2 linked regions of the Cellulophaga sp. L1A9 genome follow. The protein of the gene in region 1 interacts with the protein of each later gene in a pairwise test. Links are inferred from orthologs where the notes say so. Each region holds a gene or a part of one and is shown on either strand. Other genes may lie near its edges.

Region 1 (6,953 bases):
CTGCTCCATATTTAGCATAGTGACCTGAAGTGACATATAGTTCCTTTTGGCCAATATGTGGCGTTACCACCATTTCGTACCCTGCTTTCTTCTGTGCTTTCTTTAAAAAGTTTTCTAATCGTTCCCGTAACGCAGCACCTTTAGGTAGCCATAGTGGTAAACCTTGACCTACTTTAGCGGAAAAAGTAAAAAGTTCTAATTCTTTTCCAAGCTTTCTGTGGTCTCGCTGTTTTGCTTGCTCTAATAATTCTAAGTATTCAGTAAGTTCTTTTTGTTTAGGGAAAGAAATACCGTAGACTCTAGTAAGTTGTGGTTTATTCTCGTCACCTCTCCAGTAAGCTCCTGCAACACTTAAAATTTTAATAGCTTTTATGATTCCAGTGTTGGGAATATGACCACCTCTACATAAATCTGTAAACGTATCATGATCACAAAACGTGATCGTGCCATCTTCAAGGTTTTCTATAAGTTCAACCTTGTACTCGTTGCCTTGTTCCTTGTATTTTTGTAATGCCTCTGCTTTTGAAACAGGATGCATTTTAAAGTTATGCTTGCCTCTGGCAATTTCTAATGCCTTTTTTTCAATGGCGGGGAAATCTTTGTCAGAGATAGTTTTATCACCTAAATCAACATCATAATAAAATCCGTTATCAATTGCAGGTCCTATGGTTAATTTTACACCAGGGTATAATTCTTCTATGGCCTGGGCCACGACGTGGGATGACGAATGCCAAAAAGCTTTTTTACCTGCGGCATCATTCCAAGAATATAATACTAGAGAACCATCCTCTAAAAGGGGGGTGGTCACTTCAAGTACTGTGTCATTGAATTTTGCAGAAATCACGTTTCTTGCAAATCCTTCACTAATGCTTTTAGCCACATCCATTGGTGTGCTTCCTTTTTCGCACGCTCTAATACTACCGTCTGGTAATGTAATCTTAATCATACTGAAAATAATTATAAGCTGTAAAGATAAGGGCATCAAAAATACTTTCAATAATATTTTAGATACTTTTTTATAAAGCTAATTCTAAATAATGTGATTGTTCTGATAATTAAATATAATAGTTGCCGGTTTTTGGGGTAAGGGGTGGGTGTAATTAGAAATAGGACTAGCTGTCCAATGGAGTTTATCTGTTACTTTTTTTTCAAGCGTTTATATTACGCTTTGATATATATTATATTTTTTTCAAATTAATGATTATTGATAAAAAAAGACCTTATAAATTGGTATATAGTGATTTAAATATGTTAAAATTTATTGTTATGTCAATTTTTATTTTACTTTTGAAAAAACGTTATAAGTACGTTTAATAAGTATTTTGATCTATGTAATGCCCTGAATTATGAAAAACATAAGAAAAACACTAGTACATGAGACATTGACCTCGGCTCATTCTTTAGTAAAAGTTAACCGCTTGAAAACGTTGCCTATAGCTTTATTTAGTATTTTACTAACCATGGGAGTAAATATTTCTTCCGCTCAAGAGGGTGAAATGGAAAAGGACACTTATAAAGCTTTTAATGCAAGTGGACATATAAAAAACATGCATACATGGCATGGTTTTGTTGTTCATCCTGGTGCCGTCTTTGCAACAAGTTTAGAATATAAAACTAGAGATCAGAAGTTTACTTTTGGTGTTTGGGGTGGAGCCAGTTTAACAAGTGTAGATGTTGTTAATAAAGAGACCGGAGATTATGTAGGTGCTAATTACCAAGAATTTTCAATCTATACCTTATATCGTTTTTCGGATAAATTCTTTATAGAGGCGGTTTCTCATAATAATTATACGGGTGTAGAAGAAAGAGGGGATAAGTTGGAGTATTGGAGTTATGATAAAACACAAGGATATAATTTTGTAGATTTAAACTTCGGATATACTATTTCTGACAATACCTTATTATACTTCGCTACAATATTAGGTGGTGGGTCTGGCGATTATGAAGTGCAGGACGATGCTTCATTGAAAAATTCTTGGACGCATTATTTTGAAGTAAAGACTAAAGTATGGCAAAAAGATGATTACAGTTTGTCTCTTTTCGCAGGTGGTGCTTGGTCATTTTTTACAGATAAAACATTTTATACAGAAGGTTCTAGTAATATTATTAATGTAGGTGCGACTTTAGGTAAGGACATTAATTTCGGAAACTATAAAATGCCAGTAGAAGTTACTGCTATGTGGAACCCTGAAAAGGAAAAAACAGTACTTCAATTAGATATTACTTTATTTTAAAAAAAATTAAATCTCAACAAAAACAAAAACAAATGAAACTAAAAATTAATCAAACTACCGAGTACTTGCTTAGGTCTTTTGTAATGTGTATGATCTTATTTAGTGTTATTGGATGTGCAGAGCCTATCCAAGACTCAAAAGGGAAAAGAGAAAGCGGGACAAACGGAGATGAGCTTATAGAAAGTTCAATTGATCTTTCAGGGAAAACTATTGGTTACTGTACCCCAACATTAAATGGTCCTTATTATCAGGCATTATTACAGAGTATTAAAGAAACAACCGAAAAAAATGGAATGATTTTTTTATCAGCGGATGGTCAAGATGATATAAATAAACAGGTTGCTGCTGTTGAAGATTTGATTACTAAAGGAGTAGATGTGTTATTATTGAATCCTAAAGATCCTGATGCATTGGTTGGGGTAACTAAATTAGCAAAGGCTGCAGGTATTCCTGTGTTTATTATTGATAGTTCTATAGATCCTTCTGCAGAGTATGTAACTACAATTCAATCAAACAACTTAGCAAATGGGGAATTAGCAGGAGAATGGTTGGCTAAAGAGTTTGGTAAGAAAAAAATGAACATAGCTTTGTTAAGTGGTAATGCGGGGAATCCTGTAGGTAGAACACGTAAACAAGGTTTGTTGCAAGGGATTACGGAAGAACAGTTAAGGACTTTAGGGTATATAGATTTAGATATTAAAACTCAAATGTATACAGAGTGGTCCTATGCAGGAGGTTTAAAAGCTATGGAGGATATTTTAGTTGCGCACCCTGATGTTAATGTTGTGATTACAGAATCTGATGTATGTGTATTGGGGGCAATTAAGGCTATTGCGCAAGCGGGGAAAACAGATGATATATTAATTGTAGCGGGTGCTGATGGCCAAAAAGAAGCAATAAAATATATTATGGATACTGATTTTTACGGCTGTACGGCTATGAATAGTCCAGTACAAATTGGTAAAAATGCTGTTAAATATGCTATTCAACATATGAATGGTAAAAAAGATTTTCCTAAAACATCTTTTACGGCACCATTACTTATAACGAAAGAAAATGCTGCTCAATATTATAATCCTAATGCATTATTTTAAAATTGGCGATGGATATGGAAAATAATAAAAGTGAATATAGACTTGAAATGTCTGGAATATCTAAAAGTTTCGGAATTGTTTCGGTTTTGGGAAATGTAAATCTAAAAGTAAAACATGGAGAAATTCATGCGTTACTTGGGGAGAATGGAGCGGGAAAATCTACTTTAATGAAAATTTTAAGTGGAGTACATCAAAAAGATACAGGAAAAGTTCTTTTGAACGGTGAAGAAATAAATCCTAGAAATACACATGACGGTCAAGTTTTGGGTATTAATGTGGTATATCAGGAGTTGTCATTAGTAAATGATTTATCTGTAGCTGAAAATATTTATTTGCACAAGTTAGGTTCAAATAAATTTTGGATGAATTGGAAAGAAATCACTAAAGATGCTCAGGAGTTAATAGATTCTTTAGGGTTTGATATTGATGCTTCAGCTACTGTAAGAGATTTGAGTATTGTTCAAAAACAAGTAGTGGAAATTGCAAAAGCTATTTCTGAAGACACAAAAATTTTGGTTTTAGATGAGCCTACGACAGTCTTTGATCCTACAGATACTCAAAAATTATTTGATAACTTATTTAAGTTAAAAGAAAAGGGAATTTCAATCATTTACATATCTCATCATTTAGAGGAGGTATTCAAAATAGCAGATACGGTAACTGTTCTTAAAGATGGTGTAGATACGGGTAGTATGCCAGTTTCTGAAATAGATACGGATGGTATTATACGTTTAATGATTGGTAGAGAATTAAAGGATTTGTATCCACTGAGAGATGTGGTTGTAGGTAAAGATCCAATTTTTGAAGTAAAAAATTTAACGGCAAAAGATACTTTGGTTCATGATGTTTCATTTTCGGTTAAACCAGGAGAGGTTCTTGGTATTGCTGGTTTAGGTGGTAGTGGAAGAACGGAGACTGCAAAATTAATTTTCGGAGCACATAAAAAGAAGTCTGGAAGTATTTTTTTAAATGGAGAAGAGATAAAAACAAAATCGCCAGTTGAAGCTGTTGGTCATCAGATAGGTCTAGTGTCTGAAAATAGAAAAGAAGAAGGTGTCTTTTTGCCACTATCTATCCGAAAAAATATAAGTGTAACAGATTTTAAATCAATTTCAAGTAAGCTAGGTTTTATTAAAACGGATAAGGAGTTTGACGGTGTTAATGCTTTAATGAAAAAATTGAGTATTAAAGCACCAGGATCTGAAGTTGAGGTTAAAAACTTAAGTGGAGGTAACCAGCAAAAAGTTGCTTTAGCTAAATGGTTGAGTATAGATAGTAAAGTCATAATAATAGATGAGCCCACACGTGGTGTAGATGTTGGGGCAAAAGTTGAAATCTACAGTCTTATTAATGAGGTGGCTAAAAAAGGGGTTGGAGTAATTGTTATTTCATCTGATATGCCAGAAATAATGGGAATTGCAGATAGAATATTAGTGATGCATGGAGGAACTATGTATGGGGAATTACCAAAAGAAAAGTTCTCAGAAGAAAACATACTTCGCTACGCTATAGGAAAACCTTTAAAATAATTTAATAACAAAAAATCAAACAAATGGCTTTAACTCTAAAACAGCAACTTAGTAGCCCAGGAGGGATATTAAAGTTTTTAATAAAGTACAATACAATATTCATTTTTTTAGTGCTGGTACTATTTTCAGCATTTATTTCAGATGTATTTTTCACATCCGTAAATCTTAGTAACCTTTTAAAGCAAGTATCGGGTATTGGGATTATTAGTATAGGTATGCTTATCGTTATTCTAACAGGTGGAATAGATTTATCCGTAGGTTCAATGGTGGCATTGTTGGCGGTAACATTTGCGATTTTCGTAAACATTTTTGCATTACCACTTGCAATTCTTTTGACCTTGGTAATTGGTTTTGGTTTAGGTAGTGTGGCGGGTTATTTAGTTGCTTATCAAAAAATGGCGCCATTTATAGCAACCCTTGCATTAATGACCGTTGCAAGAGGCGCAGGATTTATGTTGTCAAAAGGTTCTCCTGTGACATTTGAAACTTATGGAGGGCTGTTTATGTCAAATTTTGCTAATAATTCAATTATAGGCATTCCTAATATAGCAATTGTGTTTTTTGTTATTGTAGCCGCGGCTTTTATAATGTTGCGTTATAATGTTTTTGGTAGATTAATCATAGCAATTGGTAGTAATGAGGAGGCTTCTCGTTTATCAGGTATTAAAGTAAGTAAATATAAATTTTTAGTGTATGCTATTTCTGGAACACTAGCGGCAATAGCGGCAATCATTGTAGCTTCAAGAACAAACTTAGGTTCTCCGAATATGGGGATATCTTGGGAGCTTGATGCTATTGCGGCAGTCGTAATTGGTGGTGCTAGTTTAAATGGGGGTAGAGGTTCTGCAATTAACACTTTAATGGGGGTGTTAATTTTAGGGTTGATTAGTAATATTCTTAATCTTTTAAATGTGCCGTCTTATCCACAACAAATAGTAAAAGGTGGTATTATCATATTTGCAGTATTGCTGCAACGTTTCGAAAATAAATAATAAAAAATTTATGGAAAGTATAAAATTGAACGCTCAGAATTTGAGCAAGTTTGAAGCTAAAGTTGCTATTCCTACATATGATAGGTCTTTAGTAAAGGCAGGAATTGTTCATGTAGGAATAGGTGGGTTTCATAGAGCCCATGAGGCTTTATATACCGATCAATTATTGCATAAAAGTGGCAATGAAAATTGGGGTATTTGTGGGGTAGCACTTTTAGAATTTGATCAGAAAATATACAATACACTTAAAGATCAAGACGGACTTTATACGCTTATTGTAAAAGAATTGGACGGTTCGTTAACGAAAAGAGTCATTGGTTCTATCGTAGAGTATTTATTTGCACCAGAAAACCCTAGTGCTGTAATTGAGAAGATGGCAAGCTTAAACACTAAGATTATAACACTTACAATAACAGAAGGGGGTTATAATTATAATGAAGCTACGAAGCAGTTTGATTTTTCAAATCCATTAGTGCAGCAAGATTTGGAGCATCCCACAAAACCAAAAACAATATTTGGGTATCTTACACAGGCTCTAAAGCTTCGAAAAGAAAGAGGGCAGAAGGGAGTAGCATTACAATCTTGTGATAATGTTCAAGGAAACGGCCATATGTTGCAAAATATGCTGTTAAGCTTTGTAAAAAAAGCTGAGCCTAGTTTGTTGGAGTGGATTCAGAAAGAAGTTTCTTTTCCTAATAGTATGGTAGATAGGATCACACCAGCAACAAGTCCGGCAGATATTCTTAATTTAAAGAAGGAATCAGGTATTGATGATGCGTGGCCAGTAGTTTGTGAGCCTTTCAAACAGTGGGTTATTGAAGATCATTTTGCAAATGGAAGACCAGCTTGGGAAGAAGTTGGTGCTCAATTTACAGAAGATGTAGTTCCATATGAAAAAATGAAATTGAGTTTACTTAATGCAGGACACTCTGTTTTAGGAATTTTAGGGGCTTTAAGAGGTTATGCTACTATAGATGAAGCAGCGTCAGATTCCAATATAGCTGATTTTCTGAAATTATATATGGATAAAGAAGTGACACCTACTTTGGGGGACCTGGAAGGAGTAGACTTAGAAAGTTATAAAAAGTCTTTACTTGAGCGTTT
Region 2 (8,168 bases), 1.5 Mb from region 1 along the record:
AAGCTAGACTATTGTGTTACTCCAAATAAGACGTATACGTTTTAAACAGTCTCCTCTTGAGATTGTGATGCCTCAATAGCTTCTTCTTCGTCTGTTTTAGAAAATGCTTTTTTATTAAAAACAAGCAATATACCTACACCAGTACTAATCGCCATATCTGCAATGTTAAATACAGGCTCAAAGAAACTAAAAGTATTACCCCCAAAATAAGGAACCCATTCTGGCCAAATAGCATTTTCTATAAATGGAAAATGAAGCATATCTACTACTTTACCATGAAAAATACTACCATAAGGTTCTCCAGAAAAAGCTGTAGCTAGGTCACCACCATAAACGCTTTCACTAAAAATCATACCATAAAAAACAGAATCTAGAATATTCCCCAGAGCCCCTGCAAATATTAGAGAAACCGCTATTGCTAGGGTATTTGATAAATTTTTCTTTACCGTATCATACAACCAATATCCAATACCTACTACTGCAAATAATCTAAAAACAGTTAAGATAAGTTTACCTGTTTCTTCCGAAATAGGTAAAAAGTCACTAAGCTTAGTGCCCCATGCAGCTCCTGAGTTTTCTATAAACACGAGTTTAAACCAACTAAAAACTTCAAGGGTTTCATTATAGGTGAAATGTGTTTTCACATATATTTTACTTATTTGATCTACAACTAGAATTATTAGAACTAGTAGAATTGATTTTTTTAAACTCATGCTTATTTTATAAACGTGGTGCAAAAATAGTTATATTAATTGATTTTCTTAAGATGTATATTTCCTGTAACAGATTTCAGATTATAAACAGCCTCTCCGAGCTTAATATCATCAGCATCCAATGTTCCGTATTTACTAATGGCACTAAATTTTCCTGATGTAGCAAATACTGTTATTGCTCCACTTTGCGTTTGAACACTGGTCTCTAAACTTGTATCCCTCAGCACACAATTACCATCGTTTAACGAAATCTCTAAATTGCTATACAACCCTGAAACATCTGCATTACTATAGGTGCCAAAAATTCTTACTTTTAAATGCTCTGGTACACTAATATGCAATGAAATTGATACCACCTTATGCGCACTTAATTTATCATTAGGAGCTTCAAAAGTTAAATTAAAACTAGTATCAATTAATAACGTACTACCTTCCTCATGTATGTTTAGCCCCAGATTATCACTGTATTCTCCCGCCATTTTTGCTTCAACCACCACCTTATTGGTTTTTGTAGTTTCAACAAATATGGCATAGCAATTACTAGCATCTATTTCAATTGCCGTATCCTCAGTATTAAAAATAGTTTTCTGAACTATTTTTTGGGCATGTAATAGCTGCATTGATGCCAATAAAAAAAGAACAAATAGAACTCTCATTTTAAGTTTTCATATAAACAAAAAAACCCATGTCAATGCACTCTTAAAGTAACATTACACAGGTTTTATATTTTTATTGAAGAAAAAATTATTGCATATTCTTAGCTTCGATGCTCAACGTAGCATGCGGCACTAATTTTAAACGTTCTTTATTAATCAATTTCCCAGTTACTCTACAAATCCCGTATGTCTTATTCTCAATACGTAGCATTGCATTTTTTAAATCGCGAATAAATTTTTCTTGACGAATAGCTAATTGCGTATTTGCTTCTTTACTCATTGTCGCAGAACCTTCTTCAAAAGCTTTAAATGTAGGAGAGGTATCATCAGTACCATTATCACTATCATTCATATATGAACTTTTCAAAAGATCTAAATGACTTTTAGCTTTTTCAATTTTGTCTGAAATAAGGACCTTAAATTCTGCTAAGTCTTTATCAGAGTATCTAACTTTTAAATCTTCAACCATAGTTTTTAGTGTTTTTGGATAAACAATTTGGTGTTTACCTCATCAAAGGCAATTTCCGTACCATTTTCTAATTTTTCTTCAAAAGTTAGCTCAGCAGTTAATGTTTCTGTTTTTATATAATCAAGATTACTCGCAACAGCATCCTCGACCAAACTACCTTTCAAAATCTTAATATTAATTCTATCAGTTACTTCAAAACCAGAGTCTTTTCTTAAATTCTGAATTCTATTCACCAGCTCTCTCGCAATTCCTTCTTTTCTTAAATCCTCATTAATTGTCACATCTAATGCAACAGTTAACGGACCAGAAGTAGCCACTAGCCAACCTTCTATATCTTGAGAAGAAATCTCTACGTCTTGCAGCTGTAAAATACTACTTTTATTATTAATTTCTATTGAAATTTCGCCTTGTTGCTCAATTTTTTGGATATCCTCCTGTGTAAATTTAGCTACTTCACTGGCAACCAGCTTCATATCTTTACCAAATTTTGGTCCTAAAACTTTAAAATTTGGCTTTATTTGTTTCACTAATATCCCAGAAGCATCATCTAAAAGCTCAATTTCTTTTACATTCACTTCTGACTTAATTAAATCTGATACCGCTAAAATCTCATTCTTCTGTTTTTCATCTAAAACAGGAATCATAATTTTCTGTAAAGGCTGACGCACTTTAATCTTTTCTTTCTGACGAATAGAAAGTACTAAGGATGAAATTGTTTGTGCTTTTGCCATTTTGCTCTCTAACTCTTTGTTTACAATGTTTTCATCGTAAACTGGGAAGTCGGCCAAATGTACACTATCAAAGTTTTCTGTATGTGTTGTATTGGTTAAGTCCTTGTAAAGTCTATCCATAAAAAATGGAGCTACTGGAGCCGATAATTTCGCCACCGTTAACAAACAAGTATATAATGTTTGGTATGCCGAAATTTTATCTTGTTGGTAATCGCCTTTCCAGAAACGTCTTCTACACAAACGCACGTACCAATTACTTAAATTCTCTTGTACATATTCAGATATGGCACGTGTGGCACGTGTTGGCTCATAATCCGCATAAGCTTCATCTACCGTTTTAATTAAGGTGTGCAACTCAGAGAGCACCCACTGATCTATTTCCGGTCTATCTTTTAAAGGAATATCTTCCTCTTTATATTGGAAATTATCAATATTGGTATATAGTGCAAAGAAGGAATAAGTATTATAAAGCGTTCCGAAAAATTTACGCTTCACCTCAGCAATACCTTCTACATCAAACTTTAAATTATCCCAAGGGTTTGCATTGGATATCATGTACCAACGTGTAGCATCTGCACCGTGTTTATCCATCGTGTCAAAAGGGTCTGCAGCATTTCCTAAACGCTTAGACATTTTTTTCCCTTCTTTATCTAACACCAATCCGTTTGATACCACATTCTTGTAAGCTACGGAGTCAAAAACCATCGTAGCTATCGCATGTAAGGTATAAAACCATCCACGCGTTTGATCTACACCCTCTGCAATAAAATCTGCTGGAAAGGTTTTATTCTCATCGATCAGTTCTTTATTTTCAAAAGGATAATGCCATTGAGCATACGGCATAGATCCAGAATCAAACCATACATCTATCAAATCGCTTTCGCGTTTCATTGGTTTTCCTGAAGCGGAAACTAACGTAATCTGATCTACGATATTCTTATGCAGATCTATTTTATCATAATTTTCATCAGTCATATTACCGACCTCAAAACCATCAAAAATATCTTTTTCAAGAACTCCTGCTGCTAATGCTTTTTGCATTTCTCCTTTCAATTCTGCAACAGAACCAATCATAATTTCTTCTTTACCATCTTCTGTTCTCCAGATAGGTAAAGGAATGCCCCAATAACGAGAACGCGATAAATTCCAGTCGTTTGCATTGGCTAGCCAGTTACCAAATCTACCCTCACCTGTAGCCTTAGGCTTCCAGTTAATGGTTTTATTTAGTTCAAACATTCTGTCTTTAACTTCCGTAACCTTTATAAACCAAGAGTCTAATGGGTAATATAAAATAGGCTTATCGGTACGCCAGCAGTTAGGATAACTGTGCACATACTTTTCTACTTTAAAAGCTTTATTCTCCTCTTTTAATTTAATAGCAAGCTCAACATCTATAGAACGTTCCGGCGCTTCACCATCATCATAATATTCATTCTTTACATACTTACCACCAAATTCTTTTAATTCTGGACGAAACTTACCTTGCAAATCTACTAAAGGCACAGGATTATTATTTTCATCTAACACCAACATTGGTGGAATTTCTGGTACGGCCTGTTTGGCTACCAAAGCATCATCTGCACCAAAAGTAGGTGCGGTATGAACAATACCAGTACCATCTTCTGTAGTTACAAAATCGCCTGCAATAATTCTAAATGCATTTTCTGGATTTTGATATGGCAATACATAATCTAATAGCTGCTCATATTTTACACCTACTAAATCCTTACCTACAATAGTATCTAAAACTAGATATGGTATTTTTTTATCGCCTTCCTTATAGCTAACTAATTCTGCTTCAGTTTCTACAGCTTTAAATTTACCAGCAAATTGCTTTCCAACTAAAGGCTTCGCTAAAACCACGTTTATGGGATCAAAAGTATATTGATTATATGTTTTTACAAGCACATATTCAATCTTTGGCCCAACAGTTAACGCCGTATTTGACGGTAAGGTCCAAGGCGTAGTCGTCCAAGCAATAAAGTAAATATCGCCTTCAATCTCATCAAAAAATGAGGGTAATGTTTCTTTTACCGCTTTAAATTGCGCTGTAACCGTAGTATCTGTAACATCTTGATAAGTACCTGGTTGGTTAAGCTCATGAGAACTTAATCCCGTACCTGCTTTTGGAGAATACGGTTGTATAGTATATCCCTTATAAATAAGGCCTTTATTGTAAATTTCTTTTAGCAACCACCAAACAGTTTCCATGTATTTGGACTTATACGTAATATATGGATCTTCCATATCTACCCAATACCCAACTTGTTCAGTCATTTTATTCCAAACATCAGTATATCGCATTACTGCTTTTTTACAAGCGGCATTGTAATCTTCTACTGATATTTTGGTGCCAATATCTTCTTTAGTAATCCCAAGTTCTTTTTCAACACCAAGTTCTATAGGCAAACCATGAGTATCCCAACCGGCTTTACGCTTTACTTGAAAACCCTTCATCGTTTTGTAACGCGGAAAAATATCTTTTATCGTTCTTGCCATTACATGGTGAATACCAGGCATACCGTTTGCAGAAGGTGGCCCTTCAAAAAACACATAGCTTTCTTTCCCCTCACGAGTAGCAATACTTTTTTCAAAAATATCGTTCTCTTTCCAGTATTTTAAAATCTCTTCTGCAACTACTGGTAAATCTAATCCTTTGTATTCCGCAAACTTCATAATAACTACTTCTGGTACTACATTTTAAGCCTGCAAAATTATAAATTTAGATTGAATAAATAGGTGTTCCTTTCAAATGATATGCACGAATAATTTAAAAGACAACATTTTGGTAACCAGCAGCAAAAAGTAAAGCTTAATTATTATGGTTAACTTGCAAGCCATTAACTATTATAAATACAAAAATTTAAATCATGAAAAAAGTTATTTTAAGTGCCGTAATGATGGTTGCATTGAGTACAAGTTTTGTTTCTTGTAGAGATGCTGCAGACAAAGCAAAAGAGGCTACAGAAGCTACAGAAGATGCTATGGAAAACACTGGCGACGAATTAAAGGAAATGGGTGAAGATGCTGCTAACAAAGCAGACGAAATAGGTACAGATATGAAAGATGCTGGAGATAAAGCTATCGAAGGTACTAAAGAAATGGGCGAAGACGCTGCAAACAAAGTTAAAGAGGCGGGTACGGAAGTTAAAGAAGCTGGAACAAAAGCAGTAGACGGAGCTAAAGAATTAGGAACAAAAACTGTTGATGGTGCTAAGGAATTAGGTACTAAGGCGGTTGATGGCGCAAAAGCTGCAGGTACTGAAATTAAGACAAGTGCAGAAGAAGCTGCTGCTAAAATTAAGCAATAAGCATAAGTTACAATACATTAGAAAATCCCTAGCAAACTATTTGTTAGGGATTTTTTCGTTTAAAAAGTATATTCTAGGGCCAAAATAAGATTTATTCCTGGCGCAACGATTCCGGATGAATAACTACGATATCTTTGATTTGTAATATTCTCTAAGTTAATTGTTGTTTTCAAGGCATTAGAAAGCGAATACTGAGATCTAAAATTTAAAGTATACCATGACGGTGAAAAAGGATCACCATTAGCATCTGTCGCGTAGATATATTCTTTACTTCGTTCTGAAACTGCTAGATCATCAAAAGCTACTTCGCCATTAAAGTTTAAAAATACATCGGTTTTAAATTTCTGATTTTTCCAGATGTAATGAATATCTCCAAATGTTGGTGCCACATGCCTTCCCGGAGAATCAGTACCATCATCTTCTTCCTCTATTCCTTTAGTGATCGTAAGGTTAGAAACCAAAGACATCTGCTCAGAGAACGTTACATCTACACCAAACTCAAAACCATACACATACGCCTTAGCTGCATTCTGAATTGCCTGCACATTGCTTAATTCGCCATTATATTCAATTTCAGTCATGCCATTAAACTCAAAATCTCTACGCACCAAAGCATCTACCATATACGTATAGAAAGTAGCTCCTTTCAACATTACTTTATCGTTTATATTTTTCTGAATACCCAACTCCATATTATAGGCATATTCCGGTTCTAAATCAGGATTAGGAACTACAACAGACCCTGGTTCGGAATCAAATATCTTACCCACATCATCAATATTAGGTGCTCTGAAACCGGTAGAGGCATTTGCTGTTATTTGCAAATCTGCTTTAGGAAACCAACTTAAACCCAAACTACCCGTAAGTGCACCTGTGCTCAAATCTGCATTATCAAATGGAAAACTATAGTAAGTGTCTTCAAATTCTGCATTTACCCACACATGACTATAGCGTATTCCTGAAAGCAAGGAAAGATTAGGTTTTGCTTTATATTCTGCACTTAGATAGCCTGCCAGCGTTTGCCAAGTAGCACCGTCAGGATACCGACTCGCAGTTTCTGCCGTTTCATTAGTATTAATGTTTACCTGACTGCCAGAAGAATGCACTTTGTTAAAAATATATTCCCCACCGTAATACAAACGCAAATCTCCAATACGTTTATTTTCAAAATCTATATTTGTGGATAACGCATCTACTTTTTCTTCCGTGCTATAGCGTATTTCATCTTGAAAACCTCTATCGTGTCTGCTTTCTTCAAAATGCTGATAAGCAGTAGTAACCTTTAAACCATCATAAAACTTACCTTTTCCATTTTTATTAAACTGCAAATTACTCATCAACCATTTTTGAGGCCCATAATACCATTCTGCAGAACGCAAACCATCTCCCGCACTATTTGGCCTAATCAAACGATCATACCGAGAATAATCTGAAGTTTCTGAGTAATAATTGCTCCAATTTATATCCCAATTTGTATTTGGCTTAAACGCAATTTTTTGGAGCAAGTTGATTTGATTATACCCTGTTGGCACTTGCAACCTATCATTTGTATTCGCTACTAAAACATCTTCACCATTTATAGTTTGCACATAATTTTTGCGCAAATAAGAGTCCTCGCCATGTTTGCCCATTTTTAAATCTCCAAAATCACTGTAAGAAGCACTCGTTAAAAAAGCCCATTGCTTTTTACCGATATTAAAATCGACATGTGCCGTGTTTTCTGTATTTGCCGTGGCATACCTATAGTTTGAAGTCCCTTTAAAAAGCATTTCGTCAGTTTCAGAAAACTCTACTTTTTTAGTTAAAAAATTCATGACACCACCAATTGCATCACTCCCATATATTACGGAACCTGGACCAAAAATGATTTCAGTATTTTTTATAGAAAAAGGATCTATGGAGATTACATTTTGGATATTTCCACCTCTAAAAATTGCATTATTCATGCGCACCCCATCTACAGAAAGTAACAATCTATTGGTAGAAAACCCCCTAATCATAGGACTACCTCCTCCTAACTGACTTTTTTGAACAAATACCTTTCCGCTATTTTGAAGTAAATCGGCAGCGGTTTGTGGTGCCGAAAAAGCAATTGATTTTGCATCTATAGATACAATTTTTTGAGGAATATCTTTCTTTTGTTGCTCCCATTTAGAAATAGACATAACAACTTCATTGAGCTCTTGCGCTTTAGGAAAAAGATATAATTTATTGTCTTTCTTTAAAACCGCAGCCTTTGACGTCTTAAAAATGTCATATGCTAGATGCTTAAAAGAAATACGTTCATT

The links.
Region 2: the proteins of GQR94_RS13285 (region 1) and ileS interact in binary tests that used the Escherichia coli proteins (3 or more experiments, as listed by UniProt). The link is inferred for Cellulophaga sp. L1A9 from one-to-one orthologs.

The regions. Positions count from the first base shown.
Region 1 is NZ_CP047027.1:3,044,248-3,051,200, forward strand. What follows is about bases 1,527-4,297. They hold GQR94_RS13285 (substrate-binding domain-containing protein), read left to right. Parts: upstream 1,527-2,266; coding sequence 2,267-3,328; downstream 3,329-4,297. Other genes in these bases: GQR94_RS13280 (hypothetical protein), read left to right, coding at 1,527-2,234; GQR94_RS13290 (sugar ABC transporter ATP-binding protein), read left to right, coding at 3,343-4,297. Outside these bases: thrS (threonine--tRNA ligase), read right to left, coding at 1-946; more of GQR94_RS13280, read left to right, coding at 1,347-1,526; more of GQR94_RS13290, read left to right, coding at 4,298-4,857; GQR94_RS13295 (ABC transporter permease), read left to right, coding at 4,881-5,849; GQR94_RS13300 (mannitol dehydrogenase family protein), read left to right, coding at 5,860-6,953. UniProt on the Escherichia coli protein: Part of the ABC transporter complex RbsABC involved in ribose import. Binds ribose. Also serves as the primary chemoreceptor for chemotaxis.
Region 2 is NZ_CP047027.1:1,549,269-1,557,436, forward strand. The notes cover bases 1,644-5,629. They hold ileS (isoleucine--tRNA ligase), read right to left. Parts: upstream 5,246-5,629; coding sequence 1,844-5,245; downstream 1,644-1,843. Other genes in these bases: GQR94_RS06580 (TraR/DksA C4-type zinc finger protein), read right to left, coding at 1,644-1,838; GQR94_RS06590 (hypothetical protein), read left to right, coding at 5,440-5,629. Outside these bases: GQR94_RS06565 (5-formyltetrahydrofolate cyclo-ligase), read left to right, coding at 1-45; GQR94_RS06570 (lipoprotein signal peptidase), read right to left, coding at 42-713; GQR94_RS06575 (hypothetical protein), read right to left, coding at 749-1,369; more of GQR94_RS06580, read right to left, coding at 1,458-1,643; more of GQR94_RS06590, read left to right, coding at 5,630-5,880; GQR94_RS06595 (TonB-dependent receptor), read right to left, coding at 5,940-8,168. UniProt on the Escherichia coli protein: Catalyzes the attachment of isoleucine to tRNA(Ile). As IleRS can inadvertently accommodate and process structurally similar amino acids such as valine, to avoid such errors it has two additional distinct tRNA(Ile)-dependent editing activities.